DNA from 2 places in the Variovorax sp. Soil_C_39 genome. Region 2 is predicted to be linked to the other one. Evidence: predicted binding sites of a transcription regulator. Region 2 holds the regulator's gene; the other holds the start of a gene.
What was found. The regulator HrcA, encoded in region 2, represses chaperone genes, less so after heat shock. The targets are predictions, from matches to a motif close to TTAGCACTCNNNNNNNNNGAGTGCTAA.

Region 1 (15,647 bases), on a different contig from region 2:
TTTGCGATCAGCTCGTCCGTGGCCTCCCGGCGCAGTGCGCTCACGTCGTCGAACTGCTCCTTGGGAAGCAGGCAGAGCATCGGCGTCTGCGTATCGAACATGCCCTTCGTTTCACGGATCAGCGCCATGGACGACAGGCTGTCGCTCTCGCCGGTCAGGATAAGCATCTTGAAAGCTTCAGGATTGTCGGAGCCCGAGGCGCTCGCTGCGCTGCTGCAAAGAACCACCGGCTCGTAGCCGAGCCTGCGGACGATCCGCCGCACGGCTTCGCGCAAGCGGTTTTCCTGGCCGAGGATCGCAATGCGCCCGGACGCGTAGCGGTTGTTGTCGTTGTCCATTGTTGTTCCTCATTTGCGCGCCGCGGATATCGAGCTCCGCACGGCGGTTGGCTGTGCCTTTCGTGTACTTTAGTAAATAGAAAATTCCGACACTACGAATGATGCGCGGTAGGAATATGAAAACCGCGCACGCAGAGGCAGCATTGCACGAAGCGCTCGTTTCGTTGTTTACGAGCCGCCGGCACTCACTCCCGGCTTGAATCGCGGGCTTACGCCGATGGCGCCTCGGTGGCCCGCGCGTAGGCACCCGGAGGGCAGCCGTACTTCTTTCGGAACACCAGCCCGAAGTAGGCCGGGTCTGCAAAGCCGCAGCGGTAGGCCACCTGCGCTATCGCGCCGTTGCCTGCGGCGGTCGTCCGCAGCAGGCGCCTTGCGGCTTCGAGACGCTCGTGCTGCAGCGCCTCGCGAAAGGTCACCCCATGCCCGGCGCTTGCAAACACCTTGTGCACGTAGCGCGTCGACAGGTTGAAGTGCGCCGCGGCCTTGGTCACGCTGACCTCGGTGTCGGCATAGTTGTCGCGGATCCAGCTGGAGATGTGGGCGTGCATGGCACGGTCACGCGGCGGAACGGCATCGGGCGCTGCGCTGGGCGGCACCCCGGTCTGCGCCAGCGCGAACGAGAGCATGGACATGAGATGCTCCGCGACGAATTCGCGCTGGAACTTGCCGCCCTGGCGCTGCACCTGCCGGATGTCGAGCGACTGGATGTAGTTGGAGAGCACGCCGGCCCAGCCCGAATGTCCGTCGAGCCGCAATGCCGTTGCATCCTTGGCGTTCGGAAGCCACCGCGTGACCAGCGAGGTCGACAGTCCGATGATCCAGGCGTCGTTCCCTTCGGAAGACCGCAGGTGCATGGCCTCGTTCGAGTCGAGCAGCGTCATGTCGCCGGTTTGGAGTTCGAACACACGTCCGTTCTGCTCGACGAACGTGGCGCCTGGCGAGAGCTTCAGCAGCAGATGGAAGGGGTACATCCGACCTTCTTCCGGGACGCTCGCCTTCGGCCGATAGATGTCCAAGGCGGCACCTTGCGATCGCATGAAGGCCAGCCCGTCGGGATCGACGAGAACCAGTTTCAGGTTGACGGGGCTTGGTTCGGCAGCGTCACCCTGCCATGCCCCGGCCTTGGTCTCCAGTTCCTCGGCCCAGGCTGCAAGTTCGCCCCCGCTTCGGGTTCGGGTGTCTGGGTCTTGAGGGGGGAGAGGTGTGTGCACGGCGTTTTCAGCTGCCGCAACTCGCAGAATATTCACGAAGGTTATTCGCTTGAAACCTCGTCGTGGTCATTAGGGTTTTCCCTTATTTTTGAGCTGATCGGTTCCGGCGTTCGGCCCATGCGACGTGCGAAGGTTCCCGGGGAGGAGCCGAATTCCTTACGAAAGACCAAGCCGAAGTAGGCAGGATCCGAAAAGCCGCAGCGCTCCGCCACCTGGGCAACGAGGGTGTGCGACACCGTGGCGGTACGCAGCATTCGAACCGCCGCCTTGAGGCGCTCATGCTTCAGCGTCTCGCGAAAGGTCACGCCCTGCCCCGCCCCGGCAAACACCTTGTGCACGTAGCGGATCGAGACGTTGAAATGCCGCGCAAGCGTCGTCGCATTGACCTCCGGATTGCCGTAGTTGTCCCGGATCCAGCCGCACATGCGTGCGTGCAGCACGCGGTCGCGCGCGGGCACGCGGTCGTCGTCCGCCATCGGGAAGCCACTCTGCGTCAAGGCGAACGACAGCATCGACAGCATGTGCTCGCCGACCAGTTCTTCTTCGAAGGTGCTGTCGATGGTTTCGAGAAGGCTGGCGTCCAGCGCCCGGAGGTAGGCCGACAGCGTGCCGGCCCATCCAGCGCGGCCCTCGAGGCGAAAAGCGACGGCGTCCTTGGCGCTGGGCAGCCACCGCGCGACCAGCGAGTCGGGGAATCCGATGGCGAGAAAGTCCGTGGTCGGTCGCGAATGCAGCCGGAACTCGCGCCGGGCATCGAGCAGGACCATGTCGCCGGGCTCGATGGTTACTTCCCTTTCCTGGAAAAGCGTCGTGGCGCCGTAGCCCAGGCGGATCAGCAGATGAAAGGGCCGAAGTTCCGATTCGGGCAAATGGCCGGTTTCCGCATGGGACGCCGTTTCGCTGCCCCGCAAGCGGAGAAACCGCGTGAGCCCGAGATCGACACGTGTCAGGGTTTGATGGAAATTGTGGCCATCGGGACTTTCGAGCCCGGCGTATCCCAGGGTTTGGCCGAACTGCAGCGACCAATGGGCCAGTCTGCTTTCTGCGGGAAGGTCTTGCGTACTGAAGCGATTTATTCGAGTAGGGCGTTGAGGCATGCAGCACGGGACTCTATTGCAGCAAACTCAATTACTGAATAAAGATTCGCGCACACCGCTTATAAATAACAAGCACGGGCCTCGATATTTTCACATCGATTGAACCAAAAACTTCAGCTCAATTTCAATTGAAATCAAATTCATCTCAGTTGAAATAAATAATAATCTTGAGCAAGCCGAGCCGCACCCGTGCGCTCGGCTTCGTTCACACCACCGGCGGCAGTCGGTCCAGCAATTTGTCGAGCGTGATCGGATAGTTGCGCACGCGCACACCGGTGGCGTTGTAGACGGCATTCGCCACGGCGCCTGCGACCCCGCACATGCCGAGCTCGCCCACGCCCTTGGCCTTCATCGGCGATGAGATCGGATCTGTCTCGTCGAGAAAGATCACCTCCTGGTGCGGAATGTCGGCATGCACCGGCACCTCGTAGCCGGCCAGATCGTGGTTGACGAAGAAGCCGTGGCGCTTGTCGAGCGCGAGCTCTTCCATCAGCGCCCCGCCGACGCCCATCGTCATGGCGCCGATCACCTGGCTGCGCGCCGACTTGGGGTTCAGGATGCGCCCCGCGGCGCAGACGGCAAGCATGCGCCGCACGCGAATCTCGCCGGTCATCGCATCGACGCCGACTTCGACGAAGTGCGCGCCGAAGGTCGACTGCTGGTACTTCTTGTCGAGATCGCCGTACTCGATGCCGTCCTCGGCCACGAGGCCGTTCGCGCCGGCCGCCTGTGCCAGCGGCACCGCCCGCCCCCCGACACGCACCATGCCGTCCGAGAACGCCGCTTCGGCCGCTGCGAAGCCCAGCTTGGCCGCCACGGCCTCGCGCAGCTTCATGCAGGCGGCAAACACGCCCGACGTGGAATTGTTGGCACCCCACTGCCCGCCCGAGCCCGCCGACTCGGGATAGGCCGAGTCGCCAAGCCGCACCTGCACGCGCTCGAGCGGCAGGCCCATGGTCTCGGCCGCGGTTTGCGCAATGATGGTGTACGAGCCGGTGCCGATGTCGGTCATGTCGGTTTCCACCGTGACGATGCCCCGGTCGTCCAGACGCACGCGCGCGGCCGACTTCGTCAACAGGTTGTTGCGGAATGCCGCCGCAACGCCCAGGCCGACGAGCCAGCGACCGTCGCGCTGCTGGCCCGGCGCCGCGTTCCGCTGGTTCCAGCCGAAGCGCTCGGCACCCGTGCGCAGGCATTCGTTGAGCCGGCGCTGGGAAAAGGGGCGCTCGGGCTTCTCGGGATCGACCTGGGTGTCGTTGAGGATGCGAAATTCGACCGGATCGAGCCCCAGCTTCTCCGCCATCTCGTCCATCGCGATCTCAAGCGCCATCATGCCCGGCGCCTCGCCGGGCGCGCGCATGGCGTTGCCCTCCGGCAGGTCCAGCACGGCAAGGCGCGTGGTCGTCAGGCGGTTGGCCCCGGCGTACAGCAACCGGGTCTGGTTGACGGCGGTCTCCGCCTGCCCGCCGGGCAGGTCGCCCGACCAGCCCTCGTGGGCAATGGCGGTGATCCTGCCTTCTCTCGAAGCGCCGATGCGGATGCGCTGGATCGTGGCAGGCCGGTGCGTGGTGTTGTTCGCCATCAGCGGCCGCTGCAGCGCCACCTTCACCGGCCGCCCGGCCGCCCGCGCGCCGAGTGCGGCCAGCACGGCATCGGCGCGCACGAACAGCTTGCCGCCGAAGCCGCCACCGACGAAGGGCGACACCAGCCGCACGTTCTCCTTCGCAATGCCGAGCGTCTTGGCGACGTCGCCGACGCCCCACGCGATCATCTGGTTCGAGGTCCAGAGGGTCAGCTTGTCGCCCTTCCACTCCGCGATGGAGGCATGCGGCTCCATCATCGCGTGCGACTCGTCGGGCGTGGTGTAGGTGGCGTCGAGCTGTACCGGGGCCGCAGCGAACGCGCCCGCAAAATCGCCGGTCCGGGTCTCGGGCTGGCCCGAGAACGGATTGGGCTCGGGCATCTGCGCCGCGTTCTTTTCCGCGGCCAGGTCGAAGCGGCCCGGCGTTGGGGTGTAGTCGATGCGCACCAGCTGCGCGGCGGCCCGCGCCTGTTCGAAGGTGTGGGCCACCACCACCGCGAGCGCCTGGTGGTAGTGGTCGATCTCGGGCCCGCCGAGCAGCTTGGCGGTGTTGAAATTGCCCTTGCCGAGCTTGCCCGCGTTGCGCGCGGTGACGATGGCCAGCACGCCCGGCGCAGCGCGCGCCGCGCGCAGGTCCATCGACGCGATGCGGCCCTTGGCAATGCCTGCGCCGACAACGCAGCCGTAGGCGGCGCCCGGAACCTCGGCATGGCGTTCGTAGGCGTAGCGCGCAGCGCCGGTCGTCTTGAGCGGTCCATCGATCCGGTCGGTCGGCTTGCCGATGACCTTCAGCTGGTCGATGGGATTGGTGGTGGCGGGGGTGTCGAATTTCATGGCGATCAGCTCCTCGCTTGTGCGATGGCCGCAGCCAGCGCGCGCTCGGCCAGCGGCAATTTGAAGGCGTTGTCGTGGGTCGGCTGCGCATCGGCGAGAAGTCGTGCCGTTACGGCCCGCGCACCCTGCGGCATCGCGGCCTCCGCGGCCTCGACGCGCCACGGCTTGTGCGCAACGCCGCCGAGCGCCACCCGCCCCGATCCGTCGCGCTGCACGACCGCCGCGACCGACACCAGTGCAAAGGCGTACGAGGCGCGGTCGCGGACCTTGCGGTAGATCTGCGTGCCGCCAACCGGCTTTGGCAGCGTGACCGCGGTGATCAGCTCGTCGCGCTCGAGCGCGGTCTCGATGTGCGGCGTGTCGCCGGGCAGGCGATGGAAATCGGCGATCGGGATCACGCGCGTGCGCCCGTCGGGACGCACGGTCTCGACGGCCGCGTCCAGCACGCGCATCGCAACGGCCATGTCGCTCGGGTTCGTGGCGATGCAGGACCTGCTGCCGCCCACCACCGCGAGCTGCCGCGTCACGCCGCCGATGGCGCTGCAGCCGCTGCCCGGGCGACGCTTGTTGCAGGGCTGGTCGGTGTCGTAGAAATAGGGGCAGCGCGTGCGCTGCAGCAGGTTGCCGGCGGTGGTCGCCTTGTTGCGCAGCTGCCCGGAGGCGCCGGCCAGCAGCGCGCGCGACAGCACGCCATGGTCGCGCCGCACGCGCTCGTCGGCGGCGAGGTCAGTGTTGCGCACCAGCGCACCAATGCGCAGGCCGCCATCGGGCGTGGGTTCGATCTTGTCGAGCGCGAGGCCGTTCACGTCCACCAAGTGCGCAGGCGCCTCGATCTGGAGCTTCATCAGGTCGAGCAGGTTGGTGCCGCCGGCGATGAACTTGGCGCCCGGGTTCGCGGCCACGGCCGCCGCGGCCTGTGCCGGCGTTTGCACGCGCTCGTAGCTGAACGGCTTCATGTCGGGCTCCCGGCCACTTCGGTGATGGCGTCGACGATGTTGGAGTAGGCGCCGCAGCGGCAGATGTTGCCGCTCATGCGCTCGCGCAGCTCTTCGGCCGAGAGGATCGGCCGTGCCGTGAGGTCTGCGCTCACATGGCTCGGCACGCCGCGCCGGACCTCGTCGATCACCGCCACCGCCGAGCAGATCTGGCCCGGCGTGCAGTAGCCGCACTGGTAGCCGTCGTGCTTGACGAACGCGGCCTGCAGCGGATGCATGTTCTGCGGCGTGCCGAGCCCTTCGATGGTCGTGACCTGCCCGCCGTCGTGCATGACCGCGAGCGTCAGGCACGAATTGATCCGCCGTCCGTCGGCGATCACCGTGCAGGCACCGCATTGGCCGTGGTCGCAGCCCTTCTTGGTGCCGGTGAGGTGCAGGTGCTCGCGCAGTGCATCGAGCAAGGTGGTGCGTGTGTCGAGGTCCAGCGCATGCGCGTTTCCGTTGACGTTGAGCGTGAGCTTCATGCGGGGTACGGCCGCAGCAGAGGGTGCCGCCGGTGCGGCAGCGGCCGGTGCCGCGGACGAGACCGCCGCCGCGGTGGCGGCGGTCGCAGCGCCGACGATGAGCGCGTCGCGCCGCGAGATCATCTGGGTCGTGGGACTGTTCATGTCAACTCCTGTTGTTGATCGAAGTTCGGTGTCTGCATGCATCGTGGAGGGCTGCACAGGAGAATGGTTTCGGCGGTGCCGGCGCGCAGTTCATCGCCTACTTTCCGAGTCAGCCGAAGGCTTTCCGACCTGGGTCCGGACCGACCATTCTTCGCGAGACGCGCTGCCATCGATAGCGCATTCCGCTCCATTTCTTGCCCGATCCTGTGAGGCTCGCGGCGCGCTGTGACGTAAAGACTTAAATGCGCCGGCGCGCGGCGGGGTCGCCGCCCTTGGCGTTGTCGCGCAGCAAGCCGATGTCGCGTTTGGGCGGGGCGCCGAACAGCCGGCTGTATTCGCGGCTGAACTGGGACGGGCTTTCGTAGCCGACCCGGAATGCGGCGCTCGCCGCATCGGCGTGTTCGCTCAGCATCAGGCGCTTCGCCTCGTTCAGCCGCAGCCATTTCTGGTACTGCAGCGGGCTCATCGCGGTGAGCTGGCGAAAGTGATGGTGAAAGGTGGGCGCGCTCATCTGCACGCGGGCCGCGAGCTCGTCCACGCGCAGCGAGGAGGCGTAGTTCAGCTTGAGCCAATCGATCGCCCGCGCGATGCGGCGGCCCTGCCCGTCCACCGAGGCGATCTGCCGCAGCCTGCCCGCCTGGTCGCTCATCAGCAGCCGGTAGTGGATCTCGCGCTGGATCAAGGGAGCGAGCACCGGAATGGCCTCGGGCTCATCGAGCAGCGCCAACAGTCGCTCGATGGGCGCCCAGAGCGCAGGGGTGGCGGTGCCGATCTCCACGCCCACCCCGGCCGGACGGTCGCGCTGCGGCGGCAGGCTGCCCTGCGCGATCAGCTCGGCCAGCATGCGCACGTCGAACTTCAGCACCAGGCCGAGGCAGGGCGCCTCGGGGCTCGCCGCCAGCACTTCGGAGTTGGCGGGCACGTCGAGCGAGGTGACGAGGAAGCGCGAGGCGTCGTACGCATAGGCCGCGCCGCCGACCCACAGCTGCTTCGTCCCCTGGGCGACGAGCACGATGCCGGGTTCGATCATGCAGACGACGGGCGCTGCCGGGGCGTCCCGCCGGAACAAGCCGAGGCCCGCGATCGGCGTCTCGAAATCGCCCGCGCGCGGCGTGTGGGCGGCAATGATCCGCGCCATCGCGGCCTGGGGGGCCCGCAGGTGCTCGGCAGCGGGCGTGTCGTGTTGATGTCGGGTTGCCATGGACGGCGTGAATCTCCGCGGCGGACTCTACCTGCGAGGCACCGGCCTTCCACAAAACCACGGGTGCCGCGAGGGGATCGGGCAAGAAATCCAGCGGATTGCGCAACCAGCGCGTGTGCCCTGCCGGGCCGCCCGGCCTTGAAACTCCGCCGATTGCCCTTATGATTAGCACTCGCTGCTGTTGAGTGCTAACAACCAGGCCTCGCTTCCAGTCGATGGCTGCCTGCTTTCCCGCCGGCGCCGACCACAACCCCGTTTCTTATTCAGGAGATGCAATGAAACTTCGTCCTTTGGCCGATCGCGTGATCGTCAAGCGTGTTGACAGCGAAACCAAGACCGCCTCTGGCATCGTCATCCCCGACGCCGCCGCCGAGAAGCCCGATCAGGGTGAAGTCCTGGCCGTGGGCCCGGGCAAGCGCAATGACAAGGGCGAAATCTCGGCCCTGACCGTCAAGGTCGGCGACCGCGTGCTGTTCGGCAAGTACAGCGGCCAGACCGTGAAGGTCGATGGCGACGAGCTGCTCGTGATGAAGGAAGACGACCTGTTCGCGGTCGTCGAAGCAAAGTGATTTTGCGGGACAGACCAAGCCGACGCGAAGCGCGGATTGCTCTGTCCCCAACTGATTAGATCTAATTACTGGAGTAATAAAACATGGCAGCAAAAGACGTAGTCTTCGGCGGTGAAGCCCGCGCACGCATGGTCGAAGGCGTGAACATCCTCGCCAACGCCGTCAAGGTGACCCTGGGCCCCAAGGGCCGCAACGTGGTGCTCGAGCGTTCGTTCGGCGCCCCCACCGTGACCAAGGACGGTGTGTCGGTCGCGAAGGAAATCGAGCTCAAGGACAAGCTCCAGAACATGGGCGCCCAGCTCGTGAAGGAAGTGGCCTCCAAGACCAGCGACAACGCCGGTGACGGCACCACCACCGCGACCGTGCTGGCCCAGGCCATCGTTCGCGAAGGTTTCAAGCTGGTGGCTGCCGGCATGAACCCGATGGACCTGAAGCGCGGCATCGACAAGGCCGTGACGGCCCTGGTCGCCGAGCTGAAGAAGGCTTCGAAGCCCACCACCACGTCGAAGGAAATCGCTCAAGTCGGCTCGATCTCGGCCAACAGCGACGAAACCATCGGCAAGCTCATCGCTGACGCGATGGACAAGGTCGGCAAGGAAGGCGTGATCACCGTCGAAGACGGCAAGTCGCTCGACAGCGAACTCGACGTCGTCGAAGGCATGCAGTTCGACCGCGGTTACCTGTCGCCCTACTTCATCAACAACCCCGAGAAGCAATCGGCGCTGTTGGACAACCCCTTCGTGCTGCTGTTCGACAAGAAGATCAGCAACATCCGCGACCTGCTCCCCACGCTGGAACAAGTCGCAAAGGCTGGCCGTCCGCTCCTGATCATTGCCGAAGAAGTCGAAGGCGAAGCCCTGGCTACCTTGGTCGTGAACACGATCCGCGGCATCCTGAAGGTCGTGGCCGTCAAGGCACCTGGCTTCGGCGACCGCCGCAAGGCCATGCTGGAAGACATCGCCATCCTGACGGGCGGCAAGGTCATCGCTGAAGAAGTGGGCCTGACGCTCGAGAAGGTGACGCTGGCCGACCTGGGTCAAGCCAAGCGCATCGAAGTGGGCAAGGAAAACACCATCATCATCGACGGTTCGGGCGCTGCGGCCGACATCGAAGCCCGCGTGAAGCAAGTCCGCGTGCAGATCGAAGAAGCCACGAGCGACTACGACCGCGAGAAGCTGCAAGAGCGCGTGGCCAAGCTGGCCGGCGGCGTGGCAGTGATCAAGGTTGGCGCTGCCACCGAAGTCGAAATGAAGGAAAAGAAGGCCCGCGTCGAAGACGCCCTGCACGCCACCCGCGCTGCAGTGGAAGAAGGCGTCGTGGCTGGCGGCGGCGTGGCTCTGCTGCGTGCCAAGCAAGCCGTGGGCGACAAGGTCAAGGGCGACAACGCCGACCAGGAAGCCGGCATCAAGCTGGTGCTCAAGGCCATCGAAGCGCCGCTGCGCGAAATCGTGAACAACGCCGGCGGCGAAGCCTCGGTGGTGGTGAACGCTGTGTTGGCCGGCAAGGGCAACTACGGCTTCAACGCTGCGAACGACACGTACGGCGACATGCTCGAGCTGGGCATCCTGGACCCGACGAAGGTCACCCGCACCGCACTGCAGAACGCCGCTTCGGTGTCCTCGCTGCTGCTGACGACGGAAGCCATGATCGCCGACGCACCCAAGGACGAGGGCGCTGGCGGCGGCGGCATGCCCGACATGGGCGGCATGGGTGGCATGGGCGGCATGGGCATGTAAATTCGCCCGCGCCCCTGCCCGGGGCCAGCACCCCGCGGACCGGCAGCGCCGGTTCTGCGGGGTGTCGCGAACAGGAAACCCGTCGAAAGGCGGGTTTTTTTATGGGCGCTCGAAAAGGGTGCCGGCCGTGACTACCTGCCGCGCGAGCGCCGCCTCGACGGCCGCGAGGGTGGGCGGATCGGCACCCTCGCGGGCGCAGTTGAGCGCCGCGGCCGTGGCGGCAAAGCACATGGCCGTTTGCCATGCACCGTCGGTCAGCGCGCCGAGTTGCGCCGGATGCGCCACGCCCGCGGCAAGCAGCGCGACCGAGAGCCCGGCCGTGAAGGTGTCGCCCGCGCCGATGGTGTCGACCACCTCGACCCGCGGTGCCGGCACGGAAAGCGGCGCATGGCCGGTACGCCAGAGCGTGGCACCGGCCCCGCCCTGCGTGACGACCACCGCACGAGCGCCGGCCTGCAGGCATTGGGCCGCGAGTGCATCGATGGACTGGCCAGGCGCCAGCAGCCCGGCGTCCTCGTCGCTGAGCTTCACGATGTCGGCCAGCTCGACCCAGCCTTGGATGCGCGCGCGGTAGAACGCCATGTCGGGAACCAGGCTCGGCCGCACGTTGGGATCGAAGACGATCACGCAACGCCCGGCGTGGGCCGTGACGAGTTCCACGATGCGCGTCGCCGCGGGCTCCTGCAGCAGCGCGATCGAACCGAAGTGGAGGAAGCGGCATTCCGCAGGCAGCCGTGGCAGCGGCTCGGGCGCCCAGGTCGCATCGGCACTGCCGCGGGTGTAGAAGGCGTAGCGGTTGGTCTCAGGCATGCGCTCGACGAAGGCCAGTGTCGATGGCGCATCGCTGCGCAGGATGAAACGCGTGTCCACGCCGTTGCGTTCGAGAAAGCCCACCAGCCGCTCGCCGAACAGGTCCGTCGACAACTGCGTGAGAAAGCCGGTCGGCTCGCCCAGGCGCGCACAGGCCACGGCCGTGTTGAGCGGCGAGCCGCCTTCGTGGCCTACGAAGGTCAGGGCGCCCGGCTCGCCAGCGGTGAAATCGATCAAGGCTTCGCCCGTGAGTGCAATGCGCATGTGCGTGGATTCTCGTGCGGGTTGAGGCAGAAAACGAAAAGGCCGCTCGCGCGGCCCTTTGATGCGTGCTTGGGTGCTCAGACCGCCGGCGCGCCGTGTGCGTTGGTCTCGGGTTGCGTCGGCTGCACGAAGAAATAGATCAGCACGAGGTTGACCAACGGAATGATCATCAGCAACTGGAGCCATCCGCTCTTGCCGATGTCATGCAGGCGGCGTGCACCCACGGCGAGCACCGGCAGCAGGAACCCCAATGCCGCAATGAAGTAGACGTACTGGTGGATCAGGCTCGCGACAATGAGCACGGCCACCTCGGCCAATATGAACCACCAGAACTCCGAGCGCGACGCACGCCCGCTGAAATCGGTGTACTTGGCGAAACAGGTCTTGACGGCTGTTTGGAAATCCATTGAACGACTCCTCTTGATTGACCCCCGGGAAAGTTCCCGGGGCCGATCATATCGGTGCGTCATTCAAGAGCGAATACAGCTTTTGGCGGGTTGCGAGATCGCAAACAAAAGGCCGCAGACGGCCGGACGGTCTACGTCCGCAGCCGTTCGAGCAGGCCCGCGGTCGAGGCATCGAGGCCCGTGACGTCGCCCGAGGCGAGGCGCGGCTCGATGTCCTTGGCGAGCACCTTGCCGAGCTCCACGCCCCACTGGTCGAAGCTGTTGATGCCCCAGAGCGCGCCGCTCGTGAATACGCGGTGCTCGTACATCGCGAGGAAGGCGCCGAGCGATTCGGGCGTGAGCTTCTCGAGCACGAAGAAGGTGCTCGGCCGGTTGCCCGGAAAGTTCTTGTGGCCGCCCGCGTCGAGCTGGCCGACCATCAGCGCTTGCGCCTGCGCGAGCGCATTGGCCAGCAGCTTCGGATGGTGACCGTCGAGGTCGTGCGCCGCGTCGCGCACCGCGACGAATTCGAGCGGGATCACATCGGTGCCCTGGTGCAGCATCTGGAAGTAGGCATGCTGGCCGTTTGTGCCCGGCTCGCCCCAGAGCACGGGCGAGGTACCCAGGCCCGGCGGCAGCGCCGCGCCGGTCGCATCGACCTGCTTGCCGTTGCTTTCCATCTCGAGCTGCTGCAGGTAGGCCGGCAGGCGCTTCAGCGCGCTGTGGTACGGCGCAATGCCGCGGCTCGTGAAGCGATGGAAGTTGCGGTACCAGACGTCGAGCAGGCCCAGGCGCACCGGCAGGTTCTGCGCGAGCGGCGCGGTGCGGAAGTGCGCGTCCATCGCGTGCGCGCCCGCGAGCAGCCGGCGAAAGCCTTCGGCGCCGATGGCGAGCGCGATCGGCAGGCCGATGGCCGACCACAGCGAATAGCGTCCGCCCACCCAGTCCCAGAAGCCGAAGGTGGTCTCGATGCCGAACTGCCTGGCGGCCTCGACGTTGGTGGTGAGCGCGGCGAAATGGCCGGCAATGTCGTTGCCGCCCGATTGCGCATACCAGCGCTTGGCCGAGAGCGCGTTCGTCATCGTCTCGGTCGTGGTGAAGGTCTTCGAGGCGATCAGGAACAGCGTGTGCTCGGGCGCGAGGTCGCGCAGCACGCCCGCGAGCTCGTGGCCGTCGACATTCGAGACGAAGTGGAACCGCTTGCCGGGCGCCACGAATTCCGCGAGCGCCAGCACCGCCATCTGCGGACCGAGGTCGGAGCCGCCAATGCCGATGTTGACCACGTCGGTGATGGTGTGGTCCGCGCGCACCTTCTCGGCATAGGCCAGCATGGCGTCGAGCGTGGCATGCACCTCGCGCAGCTCGGCGGCCGTCTTTCCCGCGTTCGCACCAACCGGTGCGCGCAGTAGCGTGTGCAGCACCGCGCGGTCTTCGGTGCTGTTGATGTGCTCGCCCGCGAACATTGCGTCGCGGTGCGCCTCGAGGCCGCATTCTCCGGCCAGCCGCAGCAGCAACGCCTCGGTGGGCACGTCGATCAGGTTCTTCGACAGGTCGGCAAAGACATGCGGCGCCTGCTGGCTGAAATGCTCGAAGCGCCCGGCGTCGTCGACGAAGGCATGGCGCACATCGAACTGCTTGCCCGCGGTGTCGAAGCAGGACTGGAGTTGCGCCCACGCGGGCGCACGGTCGCAGCGGAAGGTCATGGCCATCTTTACTTGCCGCTTTCCTGCATGAGCTTCTCGAGCTTCACGGCATCGCCCGCGAAGGCGCGGATGCCTTCTGCGAGCTTCTCGGTGGCCATCGCGTCCTCGTTGAGCGCGAAACGGAATGCGGCCTCGTCATAGCTGAGCTTCTGCACCTTCGCCTCGGCGGCGGCCTTGCCCGCATCAAGCGCATGCGAAAGCGGCGCGTCGCTCGCGGCCAGTTCGGCCAGCAGTTCGGGGCTGATGGTCAGCAGGTCGCAGCCGGCCAGTGCTCGGATCTGGCCCACGTTGCGGAAGCTCGCGCCCATCACTTCGGTCTTGATGCCATGCTGCTTGTAGTACGTGAAGATTTCTCGCACCGACTTCACGCCAGGGTCGTTTGCGCCCGCATTGGCGGTCTCGTCCCATTGGCTGCCGGCCGACTTCTTGTACCAGTCGTAGATGCGGCCCACGAAGGGCGAGATCAGCTGCACGCCTGCCTCTGCGCAGGCCACGGCCTGGGCGAACGAGAACAGCAGCGTCAAGTTGGTGCGGATGCCCTTCTGCTCGAGAGCGCGCGCGGCCTGGATGCCTTCCCAGGTGGAGGCCACCTTGATGAGCAGGCGCTTTTCGGTGTCGATGCCCTCGGCCTTGTAGAGCGCCACGATGCGTTCGCCGCGCGCCACGGTGGCGGCCGTGTCGAAGGACAGTCGTGCATCGATCTCGGTCGACACGCGGCCGGGGATGATCGAGAGGATCTCGGTGCCGAAGCGCACCAGCAGGCGGTCGATGACCTCGTCGATCGGCTTGCCCGTGTGCTTGCCGACCGTCTCGTCGAGCAGTGGCCGGTACTCGGGCTTCTGCACCGCCTTGAGGATCAGCGACGGATTGGTGGTCGCGTCCTGCGGCTTCGAGATGGCGAGTTGCTTGAAGTCGCCGGTGTCGGCGACCACGGTGGTCCATTGGCGGAGGGCATCGAGTTGGTTCATGGCGAAAGATTATCCGGTCCGGGTGATGACAAGTCCTGCACGCAGTTGTGCAGGGGCCGATGTTTGTTTCTTCATTCATACCGTAGCACGGGTTCCCGCCCCCCTCCATCGGCCTTCCGCCGACAGGGTTGTCGGCGTTTTGCGCCGCGCTCCCCTACACGGGCTGTGGTCCGTCGCTGACGGCAGGCGCACCTCGGCGCGGGCTACCCTTTGCATTCGCCGGCTTCATGCTTTTCTTTTGCACCCGCAACACACAGGAGTGCCTCGCCCATGCCTTTCCGTCATCGCTCCGCGGCATCCGCCGCCGACAGCCGCGCTCCTTTCGACGACCGCCGCACCAGCCGCGCCATCGGTACCCTGGCAACCGCCTTCGTCGTGGGTGGCGTCGTCACCTGGTTCGCGCTCGGCGCGGGCCGGACCGCGCGCGCGCAACTGCCGGGCCCGCCGGATGGCGCGCCGCTCATGCGTGCACCGCTGCAGGTGGTGGCGCCGGTCGACCTTCAGCGCTACGCCGGCATCTGGCACGAACAGGCACGCCTGCCGAACCGTTTCCAGAAAGAGTGCAGCGGTCCCGTCACCGCGGAGTACACGCCGCAGCCCGACGGCACAGTGCAGGTGCGCAACCGCTGCGTACGGCCGGACGGCAACTTCGACGAGGCCGTGGGAACCGCGCGCGTGGTGCCGGTGGCGGGCCAGCCCGGCGCCGGCCGGCTCGAGGTGCGATTCGCACCGGCCTGGCTCGGCTGGCTGCCGATGGTCTGGGGCGACTACTGGATTCTCAAGCTCGACCGCGACTACCAGGTGGCGCTGGTCGGCACGCCCGACCGCGAGTACCTGTGGGTGCTCTCGCGCGCGCCGCGCCTCGAGGACGCCGCGCTCCAGGCCGAGCTCGACTACGCGGCCAGCCTGGGCTTCGACACCTCGAAGGTCGTTCTCACCGGCCGATAGGCGGCAGGTAACGGCCGAGCTGCGCGCCGAGCGCGGCCGGATGCGTGCAATGGATCGCATGCCAGCCGAAGGCGCGCGCCGCTTCGACGTTGGCGGCCGAATCGTCGATGAAGACAGTCTGCGCCGGCTCGAGCGCATGGCGCACCGCGAGCAGTTCGTAGATCTCGCGGTGAGGCTTGAGAAACTTCACGTCACCTGAGAAGACACCGCCGTCGAAACGCCGCATGAAGGCATGTCGGCGCTCGATGGCGCGCGCGTACGGCGCCGGCATGTTCGAAAGATAGTAGAGCCGGAGCCCCTCCCCCGCCGCGCGGCGGGCGAAGAGCCCCTCGAGCAGTTCGACCGTGACTGCGATCGGTTCGAGGCGCTCGCCCAGCGTGCCGAGCATCGCGTCGAG
Region 2 (15,647 bases):
CCGCGCTTGAAGGCGAACGATTCGAACACCAGCGTCAGCGCGCTCTCCGGCGCCGAGATCAGGGCCTTGATATAGCTCTGCAACTGGGCCGGCCGGATCAGGCTGGTGTCGATCACGTCGGCCCCGTCGCGCAGGTCGGCCAGCAACTCGCGCTCGAGCTCGATGGCCTGTGTCAGCACGCGCTCCTGCTCCGGCAGGTTGGTGCGGGGCTCCTGGCGCGAAAGCGGGTGGCGCCGGCGGGTTTCCGAATAGCGGCGCAGCAGCGCGTCGGTGGTGGCGTCGAGGAACAGCGAACGCAGCGAAACGCCATCGTTTCGCAGCGCCTCGAGCTGCTGCGGCACGATTGGCAGCGAGACGCCGCTGCGCACGTCCATGGCGATCGCCACGCGCGTGGCCTGTTGCTCGTGCTGCAGTGCGATGAAGGGCGTCAGCAGTTCGGGCGGCAGGTTGTCGACGCAGTAGTAGCCCGCGTCTTCGAGCGCATGCAGCGCGACCGACTTGCCCGACCCCGACATGCCGGTGATGAGCACCAGGTCGAGGTTCATGGCACCGCCGCCGAGGTCTTGTGGCCCAGCATCTCGCGGGCATGCGCGAGCGAGGTTTGCGACATCTTCTCGCCGCCGAGCATGCGCGCGATCTCGCGTGCGCGGCTGTCGTCGTCGAGCCGCGAGACGCCGCTCTCGGTGCGTGGGCCGGGTTCGGTGCCGCCGCCCGCCACCTGGCGCTTGGCCACCACCAGGTGGTGGTCGGCGCAGGCCGCGACCTGCGGCAGGTGGGTGACTGCCAGCACCTGGCGGTCGCGCCCGAGCTGGTTCATGAGTCGACCGACCGTTTCGGCGACCGCGCCGCCGACGCCGGCATCGACCTCGTCGAAGATCAGCGTCTGCGCGCCGCCGAGCTGGCTGGTGGTGACGGCAATGGCCAGCGCGATGCGCGAGAGTTCGCCGCCCGAGGCGACCTTGCCGATCGGACGCGGCGTGCTGCCGGGATGGCCGCTCACAAGAAAGGCGACTTCTTCGAGCCCCGCGCGACCGGGCTGTGCGAGTGGCTGCAGCGCGACCTCGAAGCGGCCGCCCTGCATGCCGAGCCCCTGCATCGCCTGCGTGACGGCGTCGGAAAGCCGCGGTGCCGCCTGCTTGCGGGCCTTGGCAAGCGCCTTGGCTTCCTTCATGTAGGCCTGCTGCGCGGCCTGCTCGGCGCGCTCGAGGCCGTCGAGATCGCTTTGCGCATCGAGCGCCTGCAGCTCGGCCTGCCAGCCCGCCAGCAGCGCCGGAAGGTCGTCGGGCGTGCGCTTGTAGCGGCGCGCGAGCGACATCCACAGGCCCATGCGCTCGTCGAGTTCGGCAAGGCGCTGCGGGTCGACCTCGGCATTGCGCAGGTAGCCGTGCAGCGAATGGGCGGCATCGGACGCCTGCGCCACGCTCGACGCGAGCACCTCGCCGAGCGCCTGGAATTGGGGCTCGATGTGCGCGCAGTTCTGCAGCAGCGTCACCGCGCGCGACAGCGCGGCGAGCGCGCCGCCGTCGTCATCTTCAAGCGCCTGGCTGGCGCCCTGCGCTGCATCGATGAGCGCTTGTGCATTGGAGATGCGCGCGTGGTTGGTGGACAGTTCTTCCCACTCGCCCTCGGCCGGTGCCAGCTTCGCCACTTCGGCGATCTGCCACTGCAGCCGCTCGCGCTCGCGCTGCAGGGAATCCTGCGCCGAGCGCGCATGGTCGAGCGCCGAAAGCGCCTGGCGCCAGGCCTGCCAGGCGGCGTCGAGTGCGTCGGTGCGCGCGCCGGCATAGGCGTCGAGCAGGCCGCGCACCGCGTCGGGCCGCGTCAGGCTCTGCCAGGCATGCTGGCCGTGGATGTCGAGCAGCCGGTCGCCGAGTTCGCGCAGCTGCGTGGCCGTGGCCGGGCTGCCGTTGATCCAGCCGCGGCTGCGGCCCTGCAGGTCGACCGTGCGGCGCAGCAGCAGGACGTCGCCCGATTCGAATCCGCCCTCGTCGAGCCAGGCGTCGAAAGCCGGATCGGGATCGAACTCGGCGCTCACGTCGAGCCGTTCGGCGCCCTCGCGCACCGCGCCCGCGTCGGCGCGGTTGCCGAGTGCGAGCTGAAGGGCGTCGATCAGTATCGATTTGCCGGCGCCGGTTTCACCCGTCAGCACCGTGAAACCCGACGACAGGTCGAGTTCGAGTGATCGCACGATCACGAAGTCGCGCAGGGCGATGCGTCGCAGCGCCATTCAGGAGCCCCCTTCGTTCCAATGCAGTTTCTTGCGCAGCGTGTCGAAATAGCTCCAGCCCCGCGGGTGCAGGAAGCGCACCCGGTAGTCGGAGCGGCGGACAACCACGCGGTCGCCGATCGCGAGGGATGCGAGCGACTGCATGTCGAAATTGGCGCTCGCGTCGCGGCCCGACACGAGCTCGATCACGATCTCGTCGGCGTCCGGCAGCAGCACCGGCCGGTTCGACAGCGTGTGCGGCGCGATCGGCACCAGCACCCAGCCCGGCACCGCGGGATGCAACAGCGGGCCGCCGGCCGAGAGCGCGTACGCCGTTGACCCCGTGGGCGTGGCGATGATCAGGCCGTCGGCGCGCTGGTTGGCCACGAAATGCCGGCCGACCGACACGCGCAGTTCGACCATGCCCGAGGTGGCGCCGCGGTTGACCACCACGTCGTTCATGGCCAGCGCCTCGAACACGGAGGCGCCGTCGCGCATGACGTGCGCATGCATGAGGCTGCGGTGGTCTTCCTCGTACTCGCCTGCGAGCATCGGAATCAGCGTGGCCTGGTAGTTGTCGAGCGGGATGTCGGTGATGAAGCCGAGCCGGCCGCGGTTGATGCCGATCAGCGGAATGCCGTAGCAGCCGAGCTGCCTGCCGATGCCCAGCATGGTGCCGTCGCCGCCCACCACCAGGCCGAGGTCGCAGCGCTGCCCGATCTCCTCGACGCTCAGCGGCTCGTAGCGGCCGCCGACCCGGGCCTCCGACCCGGCTTCTTCGGCCGCTGATTTCTCGACGAACACGGTGCATCCTTGCGATTCGAGGAAAGCGCCGATATCTTCCATCACGCCATCGCGCGCATCGGCCTGTGCCCTGGCACCGGAAGCCTGGTACTTGCCGATCAATGCGACGTGACGAAAGCGGGAAGTCATCTACAAATTACAACACTAAAATCTTGCAATGCTGGACGACCGCGCCAAGTTGCTGCTCAAGACGCTGGTAGAGCGCTACATCGCCGAAGGCCAACCGGTCGGGTCGCGGACTTTGTCACGTTCGTCGGGGCTCGATCTCTCGCCGGCGACCATCCGCAACGTCATGTCGGACCTCGAGGCGCTGGGGCTCATCGCGAGTCCGCACACCTCCGCCGGCCGGATACCCACCGCCCGCGGCTACCGGCTTTTCGTCGACACCATGCTGACCGCCCAGCGCGAGAAGATGGACGCGCCGAGCCTCGCGCCCGACCAGCCCCAGAAGGTGATCGCCAACGCCGCGAGCCTGCTGTCGAACCTCTCGCAATTCGTCGGCGTGGTCATGGCGCCGCGGCGCGCGTCGGTGTTCAAGCAGATCGAGTTTCTGCGGCTGTCGGAACGGCAACTGCTCGTGATCATCGTCTCGCCCGACGGCGAGGTGCAGAACCGCGTGATCGTGCCCGAGGCCGACTATTCGCAGTCCCAGCTGGTCGAAGCCTCGAACTACATCAATGCCCACTATGCGGGCCTGACCATCGAGCAGGTGCGCGACCGGCTCCAATCCGAGGTTGAGAAACTGCGCGGCGAGATCGCGGCGCTGATGCAGGCGGCGGTCAAGGTCAGCTCCGAGGTGTTGACCGAAGCCCAGGAAGACGACGTGGTGATCTCGGGCGAGCGCAACCTGCTCTCGGTGTCCGATTTCTCGAGCGACATGGGACAGCTGCGGCGCGCTTTCGAGCTGTTCGAGCAGAAGGCGCAGCTGATGCGCCTGCTCGACGTGTCGAGCAAGGCCGAGGGCGTGCGCATCTTCATAGGCGGCGAAAGCCATATCGTGCCGATCGAGGAGCTCTCGATCGTCAGTGCCAACTACGAGGTCGACGGGCAGGTCGTGGGGACGCTCGGCGTCATCGGCCCGACGCGCATGCCGTACGAACGCATGATCCAGATCGTGGACATCACCTCGCGGCTCGTCAGCAATGCGCTGAGCCACCGCAAGTAGAAGAAGAGCGCCGCCGCGGTGGCCGCGAATAGAATCGTGGCCGCGTGGGCCGTTAGCTCAGTTGGTTAGAGCAGCGGACTCATAATCCGTTGGTCGATGGTTCAAGCCCATCACGGCCTACCACTCGCAACATTTTTGAGCTGCTCCAGGGGAGGCCAAAAATGCGTGCTATACTAGCAAGCTGTGCGGCTGTAGCTCAGTTGGATAGAGTACTTGGCTACGAACCAAGGGGTCGTGGGTTCAATTCCTGCCAGCCGCACCACTCTCTGTAAAAGCCAGGACGTGAAAACGTCCTGGCTTTTTTTTGCCTGCCGCATGGCTGCGTTCAGAAAAGGAACGACAGCTGCGGGTCGGGCCTGAGGCCTGGCGGCAGCGTGACATCGTCGGCCTTCCTGCCGATCCCCGTCGCAAACCAGCGGAAGGTGTTGGTCCGTTGGCCGTCTCGCCCGGTGGTCCGCACGAACAGGTAGCCCGAGGTGGCGTTGCCCGACTCATCGACGGGGATCCCGGCGGCCCTGAGCGCTGCAACTTCGGCCCGGGTGCTCGTGTCGTACGGCAACTGGAGCGTGATGGTCGCGTTGTGAATGATCTGATTGAGCATTGCGTCCCGCAAGGTTCGTTAGGGCTCAGAGCTTCCGTCCCGTCCAACTCAGCCGTAGTTCGGCGGGCGAAGCAAGATTGTGAACTTTTTCACGTATTCCTGAAAATGTTAATGCTTCTGCGTCGCCGTAACCATTGGTTCTCATGGCATAGGCTGTTCGGCACCCGCTGCGCTGCCCGGCGCTAAAGTCGAACATTTCATTGATTCAGGGCAAGGCGAACATGGGCCTCCAGAGAAACCGGCGTGCGCGCCAGATCCTCCTGTGCTTCCTGTGCGGTGTGGCCGCCGCTCCGGCCTTGGCAGCAAAGATCAGCTGCGTCCCGGGTGCCGCGAGCAGCGGCGCAGGAGCGCCTTTCAATGCGGTCCGGAGAATCTCGATCGACGAGCATTCGCGCACCGTCAACATGGACGTGGTGCGTGCGCGCACGAAGGACACGGAGACCATGGGCAAGATGCGCGGCGACCTGCTGAGCATGGACGAGACCCAGTCTGGCGAGCCGGTCTACGTCTTCAATGCGATTCCGGCGGCGGGCGCCGAGGCCATGAGCCTGTTCCGGCTCTTCAAGACCAGCGAATGGCGGCTGATCGGCGCGGTCGTGAGCTTCGCCCACAAGGTGCCGGCGCTTCGCAGCGTCGAGCCGGGCGTGGTCTTCGACTGCAAGCGTTCGGGCATGGGTTGAGACAATCCGGGATGGGCTGGCAGCGTTGTTGCGCCCGCATTTTTTGTTGAATTCAGAGGTTGTGCCTTGAGCAAAGCATTCACGAAGGAAACCGACGCCCAAGACGACGAGGACGGTGGCGACGGTGCCATGCCCGCGTTGCCGAGCGGCAGCAAGAACTACATCACGCCAGCCGGCTATGCCCGCTTGCGCGAGGAACTGCTGCAACTCATGGACGAGGAGCGGCCGAAGGTGGTCGAGGCCGTGCATTGGGCCGCGAAGAACGGCGACCGCTCCGAGAACGGTGACTACCTCTACGGCAAGAAGCGCCTGCGCGAGATCGATCGCCGGATCCGTTTCCTTTCCAAGCGCCTCGAGATCGCCGAAGTGACCGACCCATCGGTGCACCACGGCAGCGACCAGGTCTTCTTCGGCGCCACGGTGCGCTATGTGGACGAGACCGGCGACGAGCGCAGCGTCACGATCCTCGGCATCGACGAAGCGGACAGCGCCCAGTCGCAAGTCAGCTGGATCTCGCCGATCGCACGGGCCTTGCTCAAGTCTCGCGAAGGCGATGTGGTGAAGCTCGTCACGCCCGGCGGTGCGCACGAGGTCGAAGTGCTGTCGGTGAGTTATCCCACGCCGGGTGCCGGCCCCGCAACGCGGTAGCGTCGGAGGCGTCTTTTTCTCAGGGCGCGGGAACGGTTCGCGAGGCGGTCAGCACCGAAGCCGTGCGACGCGCGGCGCGCAGCACGGCATCGAGGTGCGTGCGGTCGCGCACCGCGATCACGAAGCGCAGGTCGGTCGAGTCCTGCGGTGTTTCGTCGGCCATTTCGACGTGGGTGATATCGGCCTCGGCATCGGCGAGCGTGGCGGCCACCCGCGCGAGCACGCCCTTGTCGTTGCGCACCGTGATGACCACGCCGGTCTCGAAGGCGCGGGTGGGCTCGTCGGACCACTCGACCGCGAAGAAACGCTCGCTGTCCTTGTGCCGCAGTCGCTGGCCGACGCCGCAGGCGTCGGTGTGGACGACCAGGCCTTCGCCGTGGCCCAGGTAGCCGACGATGTCGTCGCCCGGAATTGGCCGGCAGCACAGCGCGAAGCGCACCGACGAATTCTCGCTGCCGTCGAGCGTGACGGCGCCCTGTGAAATGGTTTCGTGCGAGATGAAGCGCTCGCGGCTCAGCAGCAGGGCGTCGGGGCGCTCGCCCAGCTCGGACAGCATGGCCACGAGCCGCTTGGCGACAATGCTGGCGATGCGCTTGCCCAGGCCGATGTCGGTCAGCAACTCGGCGCGCGTGCGGTTGCCCGTGAAGCGCAGCAGCTTTTCCCACAGCGCCTGGTGCTCCGCATCGTCGGCCGGCAGCTTGCTGAGGCCTTCGGCCCGTAGCGCCTGCGCGAGCAGCTTCTCGCCCAGGCCTTCGGATTCGGCATGCGCGAGCGTTTTCAGGTAATGGCGGATCTTGGAGCGCGCGCGCCCCGTGCGCACGAAGCCGAGCCATGCGGGGTTGGGCGTCGACACCGGCGCGGTGATCACCTCGACCACATCGCCGTTCTTGAGCTCGGTGCGAAGCGGCACCTGGTCGCCGTTGATGCGCGCCGCGGAGGTGTGGTCGCCGATGTTGCTGTGGATGGCGTAGGCGAAGTCGACCACCGTGGCGCCGCGCGGCAGCGCGAGGATCTGGCTCTTGGGCGTGAAGACGTAGACGGCGTCGGGGAACAGGTCGACCTTGACGTGGTCCCAGAACTCGGCGGCATCGCGGGTTTCGTCCTGGATGTCGAGCAGCGACTGCAGCCACTTGGTGCCGAGGCGGTCGTTGCTGGCCGCGTTGGGCTCGGCGGCCTTGTAGAGCCAGTGCGCGGCCACGCCCGACTCGGCCACCACGTGCATGGCTTCGGTGCGCAGCTGGAACTCGACGTTCACGCCCGCCGGACCGACGAGCGTGGTGTGCAGCGACTGGTAGCCGTTGAGCTTGGCGATCGCGATGTGGTCCTTGAACTTGCCCGGCAACGGCTTGTACATCTGATGCAGGACGCCCAGGCCGGTGTAGCAGGCGATCACGTTGGGCACGATCAGGCGGAAGCCGTAAATGTCGGTCACCTGGGCGAAGCTCAGGTGCTTTTCTTCCATCTTGCGGTAGATGGAATAGAGCGTTTTCTCGCGTCCGGCGATGCGCACCGTCATGTTGGCGTTGCCGAAGGCGGTCTCGACCTCGCGCTGCACCTTCTGGATCAGGTCGCGCCGGCGCCCGCGTGCCTTGGCCACAGCCTTGGACAGCGTGGCGTAGCGCCAGGGCTTGAGGTGGCGGAAAGACAGTTCCTGCAGCTCGCGGTAGGTCTGGTTCAGGCCCAGCCGGTGCGCGATGGGCGCATAGATCTCGAGCGTCTCGCGCGAGATGCGGGCCCACTTCTCGCGCGGTGCGTCGGCCAGCGTGCGCATGTTGTGCGTGCGGTCGGCCAGCTTGACCAGGATGACCCGCACATCTCGCGCCATGGCAAGCAGCATCTTGCGGAACGACTCGGCCTGGTTCTCCTCGCGGGTGTTGAACTGCAGCTTGTCGAGCTTGGTCAGGCCATCGACCAGTTCGGCCACGGGGGCGCCGAAGCGCTCGATCAGTTCGGGCTTGGTGACGCCGCAGTCCTCGATGGCGTCGTGCAGCAGCGCGGCCATGAGCGCCTGTGCGTCGAGCTTCCATTCGGCGCATTGCGCCGCTACGGCGATCGGGTGGGTGATGTACGGTTCGCCGCTGTTGCGCAGCTGGCCCAGGTGGGCCTCGTCGGCAAAGCGGTAGGCGCGGCGAACCAGTTCGGTGTCTTCGGGGCTCAGGTAGTCGAGCCTGGCGGTCAGCGCGGCAAAGCTCGCGGCAGCCGCATTCAGCGCCGCGGGACTCGGCTTCGGCATGCCCGTCGGGGCATGGGACTGACTTTTGGCGACCGCGCTCATGCCTATCACTTTAGCGTGACCGCTGTATGGACGCGTCCAGACGTAAAAAAAGCACCGCCAAGCGGTGCCTTTTCGTTGCGGGTCTGCGTCAGATCAGCCCGGCACTTTCTTGAGCATCTCGAGGCCGATCTTGCCTTCGGCGATCTCGCGCAGGGCGGTCACGGCGGGCTTGTTCTTGCTCTCGATCTTGGGCGCGTGACCCTGGCTCAGCATGCGTGCGCGGTAGGTGGCGGCCAGGACCAGCTGGAAACGGTTGGGAATCTGGGTCAGGCAGTCTTCGACGGTGATGCGGGCCATGTGGTCTTTCGGTCGGTGAGCAGACAGGAATCAAGGGATGTTCAGTGCGGCGAATGTGTCGGCACGTGCGCGGCGCTGCGCAGAATACCGAAGCCGCTGCGCGTGGACGATCGCCTTGAGATCGAATAGCGCGCGCTCGAATAACTCGTTGATTATAACGAAGTCGAATTCCCCGGCCCGGGCCATCTCTTCGGCGGCATTGCGCAGGCGCAGTTCGATGACGGCCGCGCTGTCCTCGCCACGGCGTTCGAGCCGCGAGCGCAGTTCTTCCCAGCTCGGCGGCAGGATGAAGACCATCACCGCGTTGGCGAAGGTCTGGCGGATCTGCAGCGCGCCCTGGAAGTCGATCTCGAGGATCACGTCGGCTCCCTGGGCAATCCGCTCCTCGATGGCTTTCTTGGACGTGCCGTAGCGCTGGCCGTGCACATGGGCCCATTCCACGAAGCCGTCGGTCGCGACCATGGCGTCGAATTCGGCGGGCGACACGAAAAAGTACTCGCGGCCGTGCTTTTCCTGGCCGCGTGGCGACCGGGTGGTGTGCGAGACCGAGGGCTGGACGGCCGAATCGAGCTCCATGAGCGCCTTCACCAGGCTCGATTTGCCGGCACCGCTCGGTGCCGCCACCACAAAGATGTTGCCTGGGTAGTCCATGGGCTCGTTCATTCGATGTTCTGTACCTGTTCGCGCATCTGCTCGATCAGCACCTTCATGTCCACGCCGATGCGCGTGAGCTCCAGCGCCGCCGACTTGGAGCCCAGTGTATTGGCCTCGCGGTGCAGCTCCTGGATCAGGAAGTCGAGCCGCTTGCCGACCTCGCCGCCTTTCTTGAGCAGGCGCTCGATCTCGTCGAGGTGCGAATTGAGCCGCGTGAGCTCTTCCGCCACGTCGATGCGGATCGCGAATGCGGTCGCCTCGGTCAGCGCGCGGTCCTGGGCGGCTTCGGGCAGGGTGCCACCGGTCAGGCCCATGGCTTCCTGCCAGCGCTCGAGAAAGCGCGTGCGCTGCTGCTCGACCAGTTGCGGCACCAGCGGCCCGGCCTGCTCGACCAGCGTGCGCAGCTGCGCCAGATGGGCCTCGAGCATCTTCGCGAGGCGGGTGCCTTCGCGCTGGCGGGCCGACATGAGTGCCTCGAGCGCCTTGCCGGCCACCGTGAGCAGGTCGGGCCCCCAGTCGCCGCGCGTGGCACCATCGCCGCCCGCCAGCCGCAGCACGTCGGCCACGCTGAGTTCGCGCGCGCCGGGCAGCCAGGCCCGGATGCCGTCCTGCACGCCGTTGAGCCGCTGAAGCAGCTTCACCGAGGGTTCGACGACGCCCGCCTGGGCGTTGCTTTCGATCGCCGCGCGCACTTCGACCTTGCCGCGCTTGAGCTTGCCCGTGAGCAGCTCGCGCAGCGCGGTTTCATGTTGCCGCAGTTCCTCGGGCAGCTTGAAGCTGAGGTCGAGGAAGCGGCTGTTGACCGAGCGGATTTCGACCCCGAGCCGCCCCGCGGCACCAGGCCCCGCTTCGGCTCCGGAGTGGCTGCCGGCGGTCCCGTTTTGGCCGCTGGCATAGCCGGTCATGCTGTAAACTGGCATTGCGCCTCACTGTGGTTTTGCTTGCAAGCACCGAGGCGTCGGCACGGCGTTCGCTTGCCGCACCATCGCCTTCGGGCGAAACTCCCGGATTATGTCAAAGGTCAAGCCTTCGCCCCTGCTGCCCGATACGGTCATTGGCGGATACCGCATTGTTCGCCGGCTTTCCGCAGGTGGTTTTGGCGTTGTCTACCTCGCGATCGACCCGGGTGGCCAGCAGGTCGCGATCAAGGAATACCTGCCTTCGTCGCTCGCCACGCGCGGACCCGGCGAGCTTACGCCCGAGGTGGCGCCCGAGAAGCTGTCGCTCTACCGGCTGGGCCTCAAAAGCTTCTTCGAGGAGGGGCGATCGCTCGCGCAGATTTCGCATTCCTCGGTGGTGAGCGTGCTCAATTTCTTCCGCGAGAACGAGACCGTCTACATGGTGATGAACTACCTGGAGGGCGCCACCCTTCAAGACTTCGTCGTCACCGCGCGCGACCTCAAGCGCCCCAAGGTGTTTCGCGAATCGACCATCCGCTCGCTGTTCGACGAGATCCTGCGCGGGCTGCGCATCGTGCACCAGTACAAGATGCTGCACCTCGACATCAAGCCCGCCAACATCTTCGTGACCGACGAGGACCGCGCGGTGCTGATCGACTTTGGCGCTGCGCGCGAGGTGCTCAGCAAGGAGGGCATCTTCATCCGCCCGATGTACACGCCCGGCTTCGCCGCCCCCGAGATGTACCGGCGCGACTCGTCGATGGGCCCCTGGACCGACATCTACGCCATTGGCGCCTGCATCTACGCCTGCATGCAGGGCTACCCGCCCAACGACGCGCCGCGGCGCATCGAGAAAGACCGGCTCACCCTGTCGCTGTCGCGCCTGCGCGGCGTGTACTCCGACAACCTCATGGAAGTGGTCGAGTGGTGCATGTCGCTCGATCCGCTCTCGCGCCCGCAGTCGGTCTTTGCGCTCCAGAAGGAACTGAGCCGCGAAGGCGAGCGGCGCTACACCAAGCTCACCGTCGGCGAGAAGGTGCGGCTTTCCCTCGACAACATCCGCTCCTTCGACAAGAAGGCCCTGCCCAGGGCGGCGGCACCCACCACGCGCCCCGCATGAAATTTTCCGTATTCCAGGTCAGCCGCAAGGGCGGCCGCCTCAAGAACGAAGACCGCATGGGCTACTGCTACACGCGGGAGTCGGGGCTCTTCGTGTTGGCCGACGGCATGGGCGGCCATCCCGAGGGCGAGGTCGCGGCGCAGCTCGCGTTGCAGACCATCGCCGCGCTCTACCAGCGCGAAGCCCGGCCGGTGGTCAAGGACCCGAAGGCGTTCCTGGCCGAGTCGGCCATGACAGCGCACCAGCAGATCATGCGCTACGCCAGCCACAAGGCCATGCTCGACACGCCGCGCACCACCGTGGTGGCTGCGCTGCTGCAGAACTCGAGCGCCATCTGGATGCACTGCGGCGATTCGCGCCTGTACGTGGTGCGCGACGGCCGCCTGCTCACGCGCACGCGCGACCATTCGCATGCGGAGCGCCCGCGCGCCGGCAGCGCCAGCGACGCGCCGGTCAACCGCAACCTGCTGCTCACCTGCCTGGGCTCGCCCACCACGCCGCTGTTCGACATCTCGGCGCCGCTGCCGCTGCAGCGCGGCGACCGCATCATGCTGTGCTCGGACGGTGTCTGGGGCGTGCTCGACGATGCCCTCATCGTGCACACGCTGTCGTCCGACAAGCCGGTGTCCGATGCGGCGCCCGACCTGGCCGAGATGGCGCTGCGCAAGGGCGGCGCCCACAGCGACAACGTGACGCTGATCGCGCTCGAATGGGAAATGCCGGCCATCACGGCGGGCGAGGAGCGCGCCGTGTCCACCGACTCGATCAGCGACGGCGTGTTCGCCTCCACCATCCAGGCCGGCATGCCCGCCGACGGCGAGCTCGACGACCTCGACGAGGACGCCATCGAACGCTCGATTGCCGAAATCAACGAGGCCATTCGCCGCTCAGCTGCAAAGAAGACCTGAGCGCGCAGGTGCGGCCATCGCTCCCGGGCGGTGGTCTTTCATCCATTTCTTTTTACTGACGCATCCTTCACCCATGACTGCTTTCACACGAAGCGGCGGCCGTGCCGCCGACCAGCTGCGCCCGGTGCGCATCACCCGCGGTTTCACCATCCATGCCGAGGGTTCGGTGCTGATCGAGTTCGGCCAGACGCGCGTGCTGTGCACCGCTTCCGTCGAAGAGCGCGTGCCGCCGCACAAGCGCGGCAGCGGCGAGGGCTGGGTCACGGCCGAGTACGGCATGCTGCCGCGCGCCACCCACACGCGCAGCGACCGCGAGGCCGCGCGCGGCAAGCAGAGCGGCCGCACGCAGGAGATCCAGCGCCTCATCGGCCGCTCGATGCGCGCCGTGTTCGACCTGGCCGCCCTCGGCGAGCGCACCATCCACCTCGACTGCGACGTGCTCCAGGCCGACGGCGGCACGCGCACCGCCGCCATCACCGGCGCTTTCGTCGCGGCGCAGGACGCCGTCAACAAGCTGCTCGCCGCCGGCACGCTGCCCGCTTCGCCGATCCGCGGCCATGTGGCCGCCATCTCCGTCGGCATCGTCGCCGGCACGCCGCTGCTCGACCTCGAATACACCGAAGACTCCGCCTGCGACACCGACATGAACGTCGTCATGACCGGTGCCGGCCACTTCGTCGAAGTGCAGGGCACCGCCGAAGGCGCCGCCTTCTCGCGCGACGAGATGAACCTCCTGCTCGGCCTGGCCGAGAAGGGCATCGGCGAGCTGATTGCAATGCAGCAGCAGGCGCTGCAGCTTTCGTCGCAGTCATGACCATGAAGCTGGTCCTCGCGTCCAACAACGCCGGCAAGCTGGCCGAGCTCCAGCAGCTGTTGGCGGAACTGGCGGTCACGCTCGTGCCGCAGTCGGCGCTCGGCGTGGGCGAGGCCGAGGAACCGTTCCGCACCTTCGTCGAGAACGCCCTGGCCAAGGCGCGCCATGCCAGCGCCGCCACCGGGCTGCCGGCCATCGCCGACGACGCCGGCCTCTGCGTCGATGCCTTCGGCGGGCTGCCGGGCGTCGACACCGCCTTCTATGCCACCCAGTTCGGCCATGCCAAGGGCGAGGCCAACAACGTCAAGGCGCTGCTCGAACAGCTCGATGGTGTGGCCAACCGGCGCGCCGCGCTCGTCAGCACGCTCGTCGCGCTGCGCGGGCACGACGATCCCGAGCCGCTCATCGCCGTCGGCCGCGTGGTTGGCGAAATCGCCAAGGCACCGATCGGCGACAACGGCTTCGGCTTCGATCCCGTCATGTACCTGCCGAGCTTCGGCAAGACTTTTGCGCAGCTGCCGCCCGAAGCGAAGAACGCCAACAGCCACCGCGGTCAGGCGGCCAAGGCCATGCTGGCGCTGATGCGCGAGCGCTGGTTCTGACCGAGCATCCGATGCCTTCGTCTTCTTCCACCGTGGTTCCGATCCAGCCCGCGCCGCAGGCCGGCGCGCCACAGGCCAACGACGTGCTGCACTGGATGCGGCCCGGCCCGCTGCAGCTCGCGGCGCTGCCGCCGCTGTCGCTCTACATCCACCTGCCCTGGTGCCTGCGCAAGTGCCCGTACTGCGACTTCAACTCGCACGAGTGGCGCGCCGCGAGCGCCGCCGAGGTCGACGGCATTCCCGAAGCCGCGTACATCGACGCGCTCGTTGCCGACCTCGACGCCGCGCTGCCGCTCATCTGGGGCCGCACCGTCCACACCATCTTCATCGGCGGCGGAACCCCGAGCCTCTTCTCGCCGCAGGCCATCGACCGCATGCTCGGCGACGTGCGCGCCCGCCTCAAGCTCGCGCCCGACTGCGAGATCACGCTCGAGGCCAACCCCGGCACCTTCGAGCGCAACCGCTTCCGCGCTTACCGCGCCGCCGGCGTCACGCGCCTGTCGGTGGGCGTGCAGAGCTTCAACGACGAACACCTGAAGGCGCTCGGCCGCGTGCACGACCGCGCCCAGGCCATTGCCGCCGCCGAAGAGGCCGCGAGCGCATTCGACACCTTCAACCTCGACCTGATGTACGCGTTGCCGGGCCAGACCCTCGAGGGGCTCGACACCGACCTGTCGCAGGCGCTGGCGCTCGCGCCGCCGCACCTGTCGGTGTACCACCTCACCATCGAGCCCAACACCTGGTTCGCCAAGTTTCCGCCGACGCTGCCCGAGGACGACATGGCCTACGCCATGCTCGACCGCATCACCGAGCGCACAGCCGCTGTGGGCATGCAGCGCTACGAGGTGTCGGCCTATGCAAAGAGCGGCCATGTGTGCGCGCACAACCTCAACTATTGGCAGTTCGGCGACTACCTCGGCATCGGCGCTGGCGCGCACAGCAAGCTCAGCTTCGCGCACCGCATCGTGCGCCAGGTGCGCTTTCGCGAGCCGCGCCTCTACATGGAGAACGCCCGCGCCGGCGCGGCCGTGTCGCAGAGCGACGAGGTCGGCCTGGCCGACCTGCCGTTCGAATTCATGCTCAATGCGCTGCGGCTGAAAGAGGGCTTCACGCTGCCGCAGTTCAGCGAGCGCACCGGGCTTGCGATGACCAGCATCCAGAAAGGCCTGGAAGAGGCCGAGCGCAAGGGCCTGGTCGCGCGCGACCTGCACCGCGTGTGGCCCACCGAGCGCGGGCTGGATTTTTTGAGCGACCTGCAGTCGCTGTTCCTGCCTGAGGACTGAATGACTTCGGCCGGCGGCGTAAAATCGCGGGCTCCGGAGAGTTGGGTGAGTGGTTTAAACCAGCAGTCTTGAAAACTGCCGACGTGAAAGCGTCCGTGAGTTCGAATCTCACACTCTCCGCCAGCCACCCATCTGGCTCATCGCCCCCGCAAACCCCTCAGCACTTCAGGTCGAAATATCGCTTGCGCGCCTGGTACAGGGCCACGTCGGCCTTGGCCTTCGACGCGCCGGTATCGTGCCGCGTCGCCGCTTCCATTTCGGGTAACCGAGCGTCCAGTTGCCGGCACTCGCCTTGGTCTCGCGCGGACAGCTTGAGTCTCTGGCGCATCACGTCCATCTGCTCGCGTGACTTTCCTGTTAGCGGGCGCAGCGCGTCGTCGAAGGCGTGATTGAATTCCGTGCGCTGCACGTCGCGACCCTTCCGCGACTTGCCTGACATCTGGTCGACGCCTTGATTGGGCGTGGCGTCGATCACCTTTGCGCCGACGCAGGGGGAGTCGGAATAGGCGACTTTGCCTGCCGTCTCGCATCGGTAGACAGGCGGCGCCGCTGGTGCGGAGACGGCGGCCAGCAGCAGGGGAAGTGTGAGCAGGAGGCGCATGCGTGCGGGATTTGCGTTTGCTCGATTTTCACCCCCCGGGGGTCTGCGAAACCTTGGTTCAGTCGCGCGTCAAGAGCAGCAGACACCCGC

Region 1: the regulator HrcA is predicted to act here: its motif matches at 8,032-8,058, upstream of AC3A6J_RS22455 (co-chaperone GroES).

What each region holds. Positions count from the first base shown of each region.
Region 1 covers NZ_JBDGJQ010000010.1:93,574-109,220, forward strand. The annotation lists gene AC3A6J_RS22420 (winged helix-turn-helix transcriptional regulator) at 1-338, opposite strand, end outside; gene AC3A6J_RS22425 (helix-turn-helix transcriptional regulator) at 548-1,309, opposite strand; gene AC3A6J_RS22430 (helix-turn-helix transcriptional regulator) at 1,591-2,646, opposite strand; gene paoC (aldehyde oxidoreductase molybdenum-binding subunit PaoC) at 2,852-5,062, opposite strand; gene AC3A6J_RS22440 (FAD binding domain-containing protein) at 5,068-6,018, opposite strand; gene paoA (aldehyde dehydrogenase iron-sulfur subunit PaoA) at 6,015-6,665, opposite strand; gene AC3A6J_RS22450 (AraC family transcriptional regulator) at 6,904-7,866, opposite strand; gene AC3A6J_RS22455 (co-chaperone GroES) at 8,142-8,435, shown strand; gene groL (chaperonin GroEL) at 8,519-10,171, shown strand; gene AC3A6J_RS22465 (carbohydrate kinase family protein) at 10,271-11,245, opposite strand; gene AC3A6J_RS22470 (DUF805 domain-containing protein) at 11,323-11,652, opposite strand; gene pgi (glucose-6-phosphate isomerase) at 11,784-13,340, opposite strand; gene tal (transaldolase) at 13,343-14,302, opposite strand; gene AC3A6J_RS22485 (lipocalin family protein) at 14,573-15,250, shown strand; gene AC3A6J_RS22490 (HAD family hydrolase) at 15,237-15,647, opposite strand, start outside.
Region 2 covers NZ_JBDGJQ010000014.1:60,543-76,189, reverse strand. The annotation lists gene rapZ (RNase adapter RapZ) at 1-545, opposite strand, end outside; gene recN (DNA repair protein RecN) at 542-2,227, opposite strand; gene AC3A6J_RS25185 (NAD kinase) at 2,228-3,139, opposite strand; gene hrcA (heat-inducible transcriptional repressor HrcA) at 3,168-4,175, shown strand; tRNA gene AC3A6J_RS25175 (tRNA-Ile) at 4,222-4,298, shown strand; tRNA gene AC3A6J_RS25170 (tRNA-Arg) at 4,361-4,437, shown strand; gene AC3A6J_RS25165 (hypothetical protein) at 4,501-4,776, opposite strand; gene AC3A6J_RS25160 (hypothetical protein) at 4,998-5,456, shown strand; gene greB (transcription elongation factor GreB) at 5,523-6,104, shown strand; gene AC3A6J_RS25150 (RelA/SpoT family protein) at 6,124-8,379, opposite strand; gene rpoZ (DNA-directed RNA polymerase subunit omega) at 8,473-8,676, opposite strand; gene gmk (guanylate kinase) at 8,707-9,327, opposite strand; gene AC3A6J_RS25135 (YicC/YloC family endoribonuclease) at 9,336-10,250, opposite strand; gene AC3A6J_RS25130 (serine/threonine protein kinase) at 10,342-11,349, shown strand; gene AC3A6J_RS25125 (PP2C family protein-serine/threonine phosphatase) at 11,346-12,257, shown strand; gene rph (ribonuclease PH) at 12,331-13,071, shown strand; gene rdgB (RdgB/HAM1 family non-canonical purine NTP pyrophosphatase) at 13,074-13,673, shown strand; gene hemW (radical SAM family heme chaperone HemW) at 13,685-14,956, shown strand; tRNA gene AC3A6J_RS25105 (tRNA-Ser) at 14,992-15,079, shown strand; gene AC3A6J_RS25100 (DUF4124 domain-containing protein) at 15,114-15,557, opposite strand.